DNA from 3 places in the Sphingobium sp. B2 genome. Region 1 is predicted to be linked to each of the others. Evidence: predicted binding sites of a transcription regulator. Region 1 holds the regulator's gene; each other region holds the start of a gene.
What was found. The regulator LexA, encoded in region 1, represses DNA repair genes until DNA is damaged. The targets are predictions, from matches to a motif close to GTTCCNCNCTTGTTCT.
Positions count from the first base shown of each region.

Region 2: FE851_RS22265 (ImuA family protein) is a predicted target of LexA. The motif match lies at 2,343-2,358, and genes of this name have one in related genera.
Region 3: uvrA (excinuclease ABC subunit UvrA) is a predicted target of LexA. The motif match lies at 1,980-1,995, and genes of this name have one in related genera.

Region 1 is NZ_VDBZ01000001.1:1,202,002-1,206,168, reverse strand. It holds gene trpC (indole-3-glycerol phosphate synthase TrpC) at 1-520, shown strand, start outside; gene moaC (cyclic pyranopterin monophosphate synthase MoaC) at 517-987, shown strand; gene FE851_RS05930 (molybdopterin molybdotransferase MoeA) at 984-2,168, shown strand; gene lexA (transcriptional repressor LexA) at 2,294-2,965, shown strand; gene FE851_RS05920 (ComEC/Rec2 family competence protein) at 2,956-4,167, opposite strand, start outside.
Region 2 is NZ_VDBZ01000005.1:63,861-68,027, reverse strand. It holds gene FE851_RS22280 (efflux RND transporter permease subunit) at 1-1,216, shown strand, start outside; gene FE851_RS22275 (hypothetical protein) at 1,478-1,696, shown strand; gene FE851_RS22270 (hypothetical protein) at 1,682-2,101, opposite strand; gene FE851_RS22265 (ImuA family protein) at 2,390-3,121, shown strand; gene FE851_RS22260 (DUF6504 family protein) at 3,042-4,167, shown strand, end outside.
Region 3 is NZ_VDBZ01000001.1:1,968,224-1,972,390, reverse strand. It holds gene uvrA (excinuclease ABC subunit UvrA) at 1-1,969, opposite strand, end outside; gene FE851_RS26705 (hypothetical protein) at 2,545-2,679, opposite strand; gene FE851_RS09475 (UrcA family protein) at 2,836-3,168, shown strand; gene FE851_RS09470 (LytR/AlgR family response regulator transcription factor) at 3,257-4,000, opposite strand; gene FE851_RS09465 (sensor histidine kinase) at 4,006-4,167, opposite strand, start outside.

The DNA.
Region 1 (4,167 bases):
GGTACTGACGGACGAACCCTATTTTCAGGGTCATGACAATTATCTGATGGCGGCCCGCTCCGCCTGCCCGCTTCCCGTGCTGCGCAAGGATTTCATCGTCGATCCCTGGCAGATTTTGGAAAGCCGGTCGCTGGGGGCCGACGCGATCCTGATCATCGTCGCCGCCCTTGACGACAAGCAGATGGCAGAGATTGAGGATGCAGCGCTTGGGCTTGGCATGGACGCGCTGATCGAAGTGCATGACGAGGCGGAAATGGAGCGCGCGCTCAAGCTGCGATCCCGCCTGATCGGCGTCAACAATCGCGACCTGCGCGATTTCAGCGTCGATTTCGCCCGCACCTATGAACTGGTGGGCAAGGCGCCTGCCGGTTACACCTTCGTCGCCGAAAGCGGCCTTGGCAGCCATGCCGACCTGACCGCCATGGCCGATCATGGCGTGCGCTGCTTCCTGGTTGGCGAAACGCTGATGCGGCAGGCCGATGTCGAGGCGGCGACGCGCAGCCTTCTGACCGGCGCATGACGGGCCTTACCCATCTCGACGCGGGCGGCGCGGCGCGCATGGTCGATGTGTCGGCCAAGGCGGTGACCGCGCGGGAAGCGATTGCAAGTGGCCGGATCGACATGATCGCCGATGCCGCTGCCGCGATTGCGCAGGGACTGGTCAAGAAGGGCGACGTGCTGGCGGTCGCGCGGGTCGCGGGGATCATGGCTGCCAAGCGCACGGCCGACCTCATCCCGCTTTGTCACCCGATCGCGCTGAGCAGCGTGAATATCGACTTCGATCTGGACGAAAGCGGCGTGACCGTCACCGCCACCGCGCGCACCGCTGGCCAGACGGGCGTGGAAATGGAGGCGCTCACCGCTGCCTCGGTCGCGCTGCTCACCATCTATGACATGGCCAAGGCGCTCGACAAGGGCATGGTCATTGGCCACGTCCGCCTGATCGCCAAGAGCGGCGGCAAGTCGGGCGACTGGCGCGCGGCATGAGCCTGCTGCCCGTCGCCGAGGCGCAGGCCCGCCTGTTCGCCCTTGCGAGCCCGCTGCCAGCGGAAGCAGCACCGGTCGCCGCCTGCAACGGACGCTGGCTGGCCAGCGACCTACTGGCGCTGCGCAACCAGCCCTGGGCCGATCTGTCCGCGATGGACGGCTATGCCGTGCGTGCCGCTGAATGGCCGGGGCCGTGGCAGGTCACTGGCGAAAGCGCGGCTGGCGGCGCTGTGCCTGCGCCGCTGGCGCCCGGACAGGCCTGCCGCATCTTCACCGGCGCGCCCCTGCCCGCTGGCGCAGACACGATCCTGATTCAGGAAAATGCCATCCGCGAGCGCGACCGACTGACCGCCAGCGACGATCTTTTGCCTGTCGGGCGCAACATCCGCCCGGCCGCGTCGGACTTTGCAACGAACGCACTGTTGCTGGCAGCCGGGAGCGCCCTTACGCCCGCGCGCATCGCACTTGCCGTGCTGGGCGGCCATGGGACGCTGCCGGTCGGCCGCCGCCCCACGGTCGCGCTGATCTCAACCGGCAACGAACTTGTGCCGCCCGGCGCGCCGACCCCGGCGGGCAGCCTGCCCTCTTCCAATGCGGCCATGCTGGCGGCGATGCTGGCAGGCCTGCCGTGCGATGTCGTTGATCTGGGCATCGTTCCCGATGATCTCGACGCCATGACCGCCGCGCTGAAACGCGCGGCGGCGGCGGACATCATCGTCTCCACCGGCGGTGCATCCGTCGGCGATCATGACATGGTCCGGCCTGCCTTCGCGCAGGCGGGGGGCAGGCTCGATTTCTGGAAGATCAGGATGCGACCGGGCAAGCCGCTAATGGCCGGTACCATCGCCGATGCCGTATTTTTGGGCCTGCCGGGCAATCCGGTCTCTGCCTTTGTCACCGCGACCCTGTTCCTGTTGCCGCTGGTGCGTCATCGCGCCGGATCGACCGCGCCGCTCCCGCGCCTGAGCGAGGCGCGCCTTGCCGCGCCGCTACCTGCGACCGGCGATCGCGACGATTATCTGCGCGCCTATCGGGGGGAGGCCGGGATCGTCTCCGTCACGTCGCAGGACAGCGCCGCCACGGCCGCTATGGCGATGGCCGACTGCCTGATTGTCCGCCCTGCCGGTTCATCGATCGCCGCCGCAGGCGACATCGTCACCATCCTGCCCCTGACGGACTGATCGACCGTTTGATTGAACCCGGTTCCCATGGCCAGATGCGCCGCTTCCGGTCCGTTGTTGGTCGCTTGACTCGCCTCCTTCCGTTTCCTATGTGTTCCTTATACGTTCCATGGAGGACCGCAGGCATGTTGACCCTCAAGCAGCAGGAATTGCTGAGTTTCATCCAGACCCGGCTGGAGGAAGGTGGCGTATCCCCTTCTTTCGAGGAGATGAAGGATGCGCTCGACCTGCGATCCAAGTCCGGCATTCACCGGCTGATCAATGCATTGGAGGAACGCGGCTTCATCCGCCGCCTGCCCAATCGCGCCCGCGCGCTGGAGGTGTTGAAGCTCCCCGACGCCATGCACCGCGCCCCCGCGCCGGTTGCTCCGGCCAAGCCGCAACTGGTGCCCAGCCTGCCGATCGCTGCCAATGACGTCATCGAAATCCCGCTGCACGGCCGTATTGCCGCCGGCGTCCCGATCGAGGCGATGGAGGGGCAGAATATGCTGTCCGTCCCCGCCGCGCTGCTGGGGGCTGGCGATCATTATGCGCTGGAAGTGTCGGGCGATTCGATGATGGAGGCAGGAATTTTGGACGGCGATTTTGCGCTGATCCAGCGCACCGATGTCGCCCGCGAAGGCCAGATCGTCGTCGCCCTGATCGACGATGCGGAAGCGACGCTCAAATATTTCCGCCGCGAAGGACAGCGCGTCCGGCTCGATCCCGCCAACAGCGCCTATGAACCGCAAATCTATGATCCGCGACAGGTGCGAATTCAGGGCAAGCTGGCGGGACTGCTGCGCCGCTATAATTGAGGCCGCCATGACGGGTGACGGCGAGGGCGCGGTGCGACGATCCAGGGATGAGCGTCGCCCGCCATCCTCACCGTGCTGATCCGCGCATCGTCCAGGTCAATGGCAATGCCGCCGGTTCGCGCCAGCATCCGTCGGTCGATCTTCAACCAGCGCGGGCGACACCAACGTGGCAGCGCGCGATCGGCAATGACGATGTCGGCGGCGGCACATTCCCGGCTGAACAAGGCCCGTTCGACCAGCATGTCGCTGCGGGTGGCCAGCACATGCCAGCGCCGCCCGCCCGCCTGTATCCCCACTGCGCACAAATCCGTCGAGCAGCGCGCCTGCCGCAGGTCCGCCATCGCTTCGATCGGCCCGTCATAGCCCGCGCTCTCCGCCAGCGTGTCGCGCACATAATCGCCTGCGCCCGCGCGCAGCAGTGCCATGCCGCCTGTCGATGTCCGCACCGCGACGTGGCGGCCATCGCTCGTCACCAGAATATCGGGCGGTGATAGCAAAAGCACGCCGGTCACGCCGATCGCCACTGGCCCAAGGCCCAGCCAGCGCCACCCGCTGCGCCACAACAGACACCAGAGCAGCCCGCCGATCATCAGCGCGAACAGCCAGGATGGCACCGCCGGCGTCAGCATTGTCGCCATTGGACTGGCGGCGACGCCATGGGCGACCAGCAGCAACAGGTTCAGCGTCTGCGCGGTCATCCACCAGAAGAGGGCGCCCAGTCCGACAAGATCGAACAGCAACGCCAGCGCCTCCAGCGGCATCACGACAAAGGTAGTCAACGGGATGGCGACGAGATTGGCGAACGCCCCCAGCATCCCGGCCTTGTGAAAATGGAACAGCGCGATCGGCATCAGCACCAGTTCGACGACAATGCCGGTCATCAGCATTGCCGCCAGCACGCGCCCCGCCCTGCGCGCCCACCCCTCATCCCGCGCGCTGGTCAAGGCGCGAAAACGCGGATGCTCGGCCAGCGCAACCAGCGCGGTAACGGCGGCAAAGCTCATCTGGAAACTCGGCCCCGTCATCGCTTCGGGCCAGAAGGCCAGGACGATGAGCGCGCCCACCGCGACCAGCCGCAACGTGATCGCGTCGCGCCCCAGCGCCAGCCCGCCCAGCACCAGCAGCGCGGCGATGCAGGACCGCAGCGTCGGCACCTCCGCCCCGGTCAACAGCGTATAACCAATCCCCGCCAGCGCCCCGCC
Region 2 (4,167 bases), on a different contig from region 1:
GCGGATCGAGGAGCGGATGAAGCCGCTGATCGGCAACCGCACCGAGATCCAGCAGCCGATCCAGATGCGGTTCAACGAGCTGATCGCGGGCGTGCGCGCCGATGTCGCGGTCAAGCTTTACGGCGACGATCTTGATGCGATGAGCGCGCAGGCCAAGCGCATCGCCGGCGTATTGCGCACGATACCCGGCGCGGGCGACGTCAGCGCCGAACAGACTGACGGTGCGCCGACCTTCGATGTGAAGATCGATCGGCTCGCGGCGGCGCGCTACGGACTGACGGTTGAGGAGGTCGCCAGTACCGTCGCCGCAGCACTGGGAGGCCGTGAGGCGGGGCTGTTGTTTGAAGGTGACCGGCGATTCTCGGTGGTCGTTCGCTTGCCCGACGCCCAGCGCGACGATCTTGAAACGCTCGGCGCCATCCCGGTGATGCTGCCCGCGGCCGATGGCCAGATTGCCCGCTCGATCCCGCTGCGCGAAGTGGCGCGGTTCAGCTACACCCAGGGGCTGAACCAGATCAGCCGCGAGAACGGCAAGCGCATGGTGGTCGTGCAGGTCAACGTCCGCGGCCGAGATCTGGGCGGATTTGTGCAGGAAGCGCAGGCGAAGATCGGCAACCTCGATCTTCCGCCCGGCATGTATACAGCCTGGGGCGGCACATTCGAAAGCCTGCAATCGGCCCGGCTGCGCTTGCTGATCGTCGTGCCAATCTGCTTCGTTGCCATCTACGCACTGCTCTACATGGCACTCGGCGGGCTCGTGCCGGCAGCGATCGTCTTTAGCGCGGTGCCGATGGCGCTCGCCGGCGGCGTGTTCGCGCTGCTCCTGCGCGGCATCCCGTTTTCGATCACCGCGGCGGTCGGGTTTATCGCGCTGTCGGGCGTGGCGGTGCTCAACGGCCTTGTCATGATGAGCGCGATCCGCAAGCGACGCGAAGAAGGGGCGGGCGAGGAAGACGCCATCGTCAGTGGCGCGATGCAGCGCGTGCGCCCCGTGTTGATGACGGCGTTAGTCGCCAGTCTCGGATTTGTGCCGATGGCATTGGCAACCGGTACGGGTGCCGAAGTCCAGCGGCCGCTCGCGACCGTGGTCATCGGCGGACTGATCACCTCGACCGTGCTCACATTGCTCGTTTTGCCGGCGATCACGGCTCTTGCTGCTCGGTGGCAAGTCCGCCGTGATCAACGATCCAAGATCGACGCCGCTGTCCAGAGTTAACGGCGGGCCACGAAGGCTACACTACCGAGGAGTGGACGGTCAGCTAAGTTGACCGTCCGCTGGTTGGCGGGATAAGTCGGGCTTCGAAGAGCAGCATTGGATCGCGGCAGGGGCGTCCTCAAGAGACGAGTCTCATTTGGAAATTGCGGAGGTGTCTCTTTTCGAAGTTGCGCTTACAAATTCTTAGAGCGATAATAAGAATTATGTTAAATATCAATATCTTATAAGAATATCAGTCCCGATACAACGCGGAGACCTTTCATGGAAGTCCGATTGAGCGCGACACCTAAAGGCAACGGATTTCAGGCAACGGTCGCATTGCCCGATGGGGTATCGATCAGCTCGGCCGAATCCTATCCCACCGAAGCCGAAGCGATCACCGCGGCGGCCGTGAAGTTGTTGGAGATGCCCGATCGCCTGATGCGCGCGACCGCAGTAGAAGCCGATCTTGCGATCAGCGGCAGCTCATCGCCGGCGTAGCGCCGCCAAGGTGTCCGGCATGATCGTGTAGACTGCCTCGCGCTGGGCGCCGCGATTTTGATGATCCACCCGATAGCCCTGATAGTGGCGTCGCAGGAGGCCGCCCCGACATAGATCCGACACTGCGCGGCTGACATTGCAGCGGCCCGATTGGCGAACCCGCTCACGGACCCTTTCTTCAATGACACGGTCAGCCTGTGTCGGATCGGCCGGTAGTTCGTCAGCCTGCTCAAGTGCCGACCGCACGGTTTCGATCGTCGAACGGCGCCAGGGTGTACGCTGCGCGATCGGAGCCAGCGCATCGCACAGCCAGTCGCGGACAGGCACGGCGTCGCCGTTCACCATCACGCTCGGTCCAGCCCTGCCCTTTTCGTCAGCGACTTCCTCCAGGAGCTGGAGGAGCATGTAGGAGAATTTTGGCCGCGGCGAAGCTGCGGCGATCGCCGCCAAAAGCCCCGGCGTGTCCATCCCTCGCGCGGGTTCGACGGATGCTTCGAATAGGTCTGCCTGATGGAACATAGCATGAATCTACTATGCACTTTGGTGGATGTGAATCCCACAAAGGACCGAAGGCGCTTTTTTTCTGGCGGATTCCACAGGCTTCGGAAGCGGTGCATTTGAGCTGCTTGACTCATCGCCGGGAACAGGAACAAATAAGGAACGAATCAACGAGTCCCGAGTCTCCTGAATGCCATGCGTCAATCAACCGTCCTTGAAGATTTGCGAGCGCGCATCGCGCGTATCGAGGGCGTAGGCGTTCAGCGCGAAGCGATCCCGTTCGGCATCGACGAACTGGATCAGCGATTGCCGGGCGGAGGCATTGCTGCAGGTGCTCTCCATGAAATGATGGGCAGTCCCGATCTCGCGGACGAGGCGAGTGCGACGGTCTTTCTGGCGGGAATCCTGGCGCGAATGGAAGGTCCCGTCTTCTGGTGCCTGCGCTGGCGCGACCTGTTTGCCCCTGCCCTTCATCTCGCCGGTCTTCATCCAGATCGGGTCATCTATGTCGAGGCCGGCAGCGACACCAATGTCCTGCTCGCGATGGAGGAGTGCCTGCATCACCCTGGCATCGCCGGTGTGGTTGGCGAAGTCGGGAAATATTCGACTACTGCATCGAAGCGCCTGCAATTGGCGGCGGAAAGCTCGGGTGTAGCGGCCTTCGTGTTTCGTCGCGCGGCGAAGGCCGAACAGGTCGCCGAAGGGACGGCAGCGATGACACGCTGGCGGATCACCGCTTCACCAAGCGAAGATCTCGGTCTGCCGAGCCTGGGTCGCCCTCGCTGGCATGTGGATGTGGAACGTGTGCGCGGTGGTAATCCGCACGCCTGGATCGTGGAGGCGTGCGATGCGACGGGTCGTATCGCTCTTCCTGCCGCACTGGTCGACCGACCGGCTGCGGCGGAAGATCGCAAAATTGTCGCCTGAGTGCCGTGACGGCCTGGTCCTTGATCTTCCGCTGGTGACCGCGGTGCCCGATCACGGCAGGAAAGTCATTGCTGCCGTCGATGCCGAGGCTAAGGCGCTCGGTGTCCGCGTCGGCATGACCGTGACGAAGGCCCGAGCGTTTGCCCCTGAATTGCAGGTCGTCGATGCCGACCCGGAGGGCGACCTGCAGGGACTTCGCGATCTCGCGCTATGGGCGGGCCGCCGATACTCACCCTTCGTATCACCGGATGCGCCCGACGGAATCTGGCTCGACATCACCGGCTGCGCGGGTCTCTTTGGCACCGAGAAGGCGCTGCTCAAGGATCTCCATCGCCGTGTTGCCGCGTCGGGGCTGGCTCTGCAGATCGCTGTGGCCGACACTGCAGGCTGCGCCCATGCCGTTGCGCGGCATGTACCCGCCGGCCGGCCGGTCACGATCGAGCCGGGCGGACACCGCACTGCCATTTCCATCCTGCCGATATCGGCGTTGCGATTGCCAGGACGCGAGGTCGAAGGTTTGCGCAAGCTCGGATTTGAGCGGATCGAACAGCTCATCGGTGCGCCGCGCGGCCCTCTCGCCAAACGGTTCGGCCGCGAATTGCATCGGCGGCTGGATCAGGCGCTCGGCTTCGTGCCCGAGCCGATCGAGCCGATCTACCCTGAACATCTGCCGCGGGCCCGTCGAGGTTTCATGGAGCCGATCGCGACACCTGAAGCCTTCGCCCAGGTGATCGGCGATCTCGTTGCCGATGTGGTGGGGCAGCTCACCTGTATCGGCAAGGGTGCTCGCCGATTGGATTGCTATTTCCACCGTGTGGACGGCCACAATCAGGCGATCCGCATCGGGACCGCAACCGCATCCCGCGACGCAGGCCATCTCGCGAAATTGCTGTGCGCTAAGATCGAGACGGTCGAGCCAGGGCTTGGCATTGAGGCAATGACCCTCGTGACGCCGCTGGCTGACGCGCTCGCGGCCCAACAGGATGAAGGGTTGGAAAGCCCGCGACGCGGGCCGAACCTCGCCTCTCTGGTCGATGCGCTCGCCA
Region 3 (4,167 bases), 770 kb from region 1:
GCGGGATCGATGCGGTGACGCCGCGCAGATTGTTGGCGCGGGCATTGTGGACGGTGATCTTCTTGCCCGATCCCTTGCGGCGCTTCTTGGGCACGTCGATGCGGCGGGTGCCGTTCAGATAGTCGGCGGTCAGCGACCCTTTGGCGGCCAGGATTTCAGGCAGCGTGCCCTGAGTCACGATCTGCCCGCCATGGATGCCCGCGCCCGGCCCCATGTCGACGATATAGTCGGCGTGACGGATGGCATCCTCGTCATGCTCGACGACGATCACGCTGTTGCCCAGGTCGCGCAGGCGCTTCAAGGTCACGAGCAGACGGTCATTGTCGCGCTGGTGCAGGCCGATCGAGGGTTCATCGAGGACGTAGAGGACGCCGGACAGCCCGCTACCGATCTGGGACGCCAAACGAATGCGCTGGGATTCGCCGCCGGACAGCGTGCCGCTGGTGCGGTCGAGGTTGAGATAATCGAGGCCGACATTGTTGAGGAAGCCGAGGCGCTCGACGATTTCCTTGAGAATGGCCTTGGCGATCTGGTTCTGCTGATCGTTGAGCTTGTCCGGCATCGCGGTGAAGAAATTGAGCGCGTCCACCACCGATCGGCGAGTAGAGAGGGAAATATCCTCGCCCGCAATCTTGACGGCCAGCGCTTCGGGTTTGAGGCGCGCACCGTGGCAGGTTTCGCAGGGTTGGGCGCGCTGATATTTGCTCAGTTCCTCGCGCATCCAGGCGGATTCGGTTTGCAACAGACGGCGGTTGAGGTTGCCGATGACGCCTTCAAACGCTTTCTTCACCTCATAGCTTTTGCGGCCATCCATGAATTTCAGGGTGACCGGCTTGCCGCCGGTACCGTGCAGGATGATGAGCTTCACTTCGCCCGGCAGGTCCGCCCAGGGCGTGTCGAGGCTGAAGCCGAATTCCTTGGCCAGTGAGCCGAGCACTTGCATATAATAGGGACTGGGCGGGTTGGATTTTGCCCAGGGGACGACCGCGCCCTTCTTGAGGCTCAGGGCTTCGTTGGGGACGACCAGTTCGGGGTCGAACTCCAGCCGTTCGCCAAGGCCGTCGCACGCCGGGCAGGCGCCCATGGGCGCGTTAAAGGAAAAGAGGCGCGGCTCGATCTCCGCGATGGTGAAACCGCTGACAGGACAAGCGAATTTTTCGCTGAACACGATGCGGTTGGCGGGGATGCCGGACCCCTTCATCTTCTTGTCGGCGGCGGGGGCTTCATCCTCGCGGCCCGGCACGACGCCATCGGCCAGATCGACATAGGCCAGGCCGTCGGCAAGTTTGAGCGCCTGCTCGAAACTGTCGGCGAGGCGGGTGCCCATGTCGTTTTCCACGGCCAGGCGGTCGACCACGACTTCGATGTCATGCTTATATTTCTTGTCGAGCGCGGGAGCGTCCTCGATCAGCATCATTTCGCCGTCGATGCGGACGCGGGTATAGCCCGCCTTCTGCCATTCGGCCAATTCCTTGCGATATTCGCCCTTCCGCCCGCGCACGACGGGCGCAAGGAGGTAAAAGCGGGTGCCCTGCGGCAGCAGCATCACGCGATCGACCATCTGGCTGACGGTCTGGGCGCTGATCGGCAGGCCGGTGGCGGGGCTGTAGGGGATGCCGACCCGCGCCCATAGCAGGCGCATATAATCGTAGATTTCGGTAACGGTCGCGACGGTCGAGCGCGGATTCTTGGATGTGGTCTTCTGCTCGATGCTGATCGCGGGGCTCAAACCCTCGATATGCTCCACATCGGGCTTCTGCATCATCTCCAGAAACTGGCGCGCATAGGCGGAAAGCGATTCCACATAGCGCCGCTGTCCTTCGGCATAGATGGTGTCGAAGGCGAGCGAGCTTTTGCCCGATCCCGACAGGCCAGTAATGACGATGAGGGAATCGCGGGGCAAATCGACATCGACGCCCTTGAGGTTATGCTCGCGCGCGCCGCGCACACTTATGTGGGTCAGACTCATGGGGCGTGTTGTTCCAGATTTGTTCTGTTCGGGCAAGTCCATCTGCCGATCGTCCCGACAGATGGGGCGAGGGCAGGGATTTGAGAAGGGAAAATCCGCACCGTGGAGCGCAAAGCTAGCCGCCCTGTACCAAAGACATGGAGGTTGATTTGCGCGTCATTGCCGATTTTGTCGGCCATGACGTAGCGTCCAGTCGATCGATTGAGCCTATCCCGGCCAACGCAGAAACGCAGCCAACGGCCCGTCCCATGTCGTTGGTGGATGTCGGTCGGCGGTTTGTCGCCGGGGAATGCCGCCGGGCGTATTGCCGGGGCAGGTTGTCGAACGGGGCGTTCGCGCAGCGGCATTGCAGCTATGATGAGCGCCATGCAGAAAACGGCTGTGCCCATGTCGCACCGTCTTTTCCGCAACAGTTCATCCTGATCCCGGTGCCCGACAGCATCCTGGATACGCCCCCGGCCATCCCTTGCGCCGGGGGCGTTTTCGCGTCCGGCGCGCGCGGACCAATGCGCTGACCCGGCTATTGCAGGCGAGCGAATCCTGCATCCGCCATTCGTTGCGATTCCCGCTTTCCGTTACGGCAAATGTCGTTTGGCGGCCTGTTCATGTCGTTCGTCGCGCTGTTTGTCCGAGCCGTGCGGCGCTTTGTCGATGGGAGCGTCGTTGGCCGATGCGGAGTGCCGCCGGTCGAACCAGGCGGGCGTCATCATCGGCCCGCGCCTAAACAGGGTGGGCGAACGGGAGACGGCGCCGACCCCAAATGACCCCCAGGCCCGCCCCGTTCGCACCCGGACCGCCGCCCGCCCCTAACAGGCGGTGGTCGATAAGTGGCGATTGAGCCACAGCAGATTTGAGGAGATAAGCCCATGTTCCGTTCGACCCTTTTCGCCGCGCTCGGTTCCTTCGCGCTGATCGCCACCGCCGGTTCGGCTTCGGCTGGTGAATTTATATCCAATGGCCGCACGAGCGAAGTGCGCCATGGCGACCTGAACCTGTCCAAGGCGTCCGACCAGCGGGAATTGCGTCAGCGCATTTCCCGCGCGGCAAACCAGGTTTGCAAGTCGACCGACCACGCCACCAAGCAGGCGTGCAAGACGCAGGCGATCGCGCATGTCGAAGCGCCGGTCAACGCCGCCATCGCTCGCGCCGAAACCAGCGAACGCTATGCCGATGCAGGCGCAAAGGGCATGCAGAACTGATTGCCGGCGTACCCGCCAAATCGTGAAGAAGCCCGGCCAATGCCGGGCTTTTTTGCGTGAGGGCAGGGCGACGCGCCGTTGTTTCGCCTCAGCGTCCCGTCATGGCACGGGCGTTCGCCAGGAAGGTGCGGCCAATGCGGATTTCGTTACCGTCGACGAGCGCGGCGAACCAGACGCCGCTGCCGTCATGACGCAGGCGGGCGATATGATCGCGCCGCACGATATGGGAACGGTGGAGACGCACGAACTGCTGCGGATCGAGCCGCTCCTCCAGGCTGCTGATCGTCTGGTGCAGCAGATAGCTGTGGCTGCCGACATGCAGGCGCATATAGTCGCGCTCCGCTTCGATCCGGTCGATCTGGTCGGTGGCGATGCGGATCAGTTCGGAACGATGGGGTACCCAGAATTCTTCGGCCCAGTCGGGTTGTGGTTCAGCGGGTGTAGGGATGCCTTCTGGCGCGCGATTGCGCAACACTGCCTCGACCCGGTCGATGGCGCGGGTCAGGCGATCGTGGGCCACGGGCTTGAGCATATAATCGATGGCGGCCAGGTCGAAGGCTTCGACCGCGAACCCTTCAAAGGCGGTGACGAAGATGACGGCCGGGCGGATGCCCATGCGCCCGACCGCGCGGGCAACGCCGATGCCGTCGAGTAACGGCATGGCGATGTCGAGCATGACAAGGTCGGGCTTCAATCCTTCGATCAGGCGTAGCGCAGCTTCGCCATCGGTGGCGGTGCCCACAAGCGCGATGCGCTGTTCACGCGCGCACAGCATCTGGAGCCGCTCGACGGCAAGCGGTTCATCGTCAACGATCATGGTGCGGATGGACATGGGCGTCAGCAACCCCGGCGGATGATGGGTAGGGTGAGGAGGACGGAAAATCCCTTCTCCTCGCGCGGACCATAGGCGATCTGGCCCTGATCGCCAAAGCGCGCCGACAGCCTGTCCCGCACATTGGCAAGGCCAATGCCGCTGCCGCTGTCCGACAGGCTGGGCGG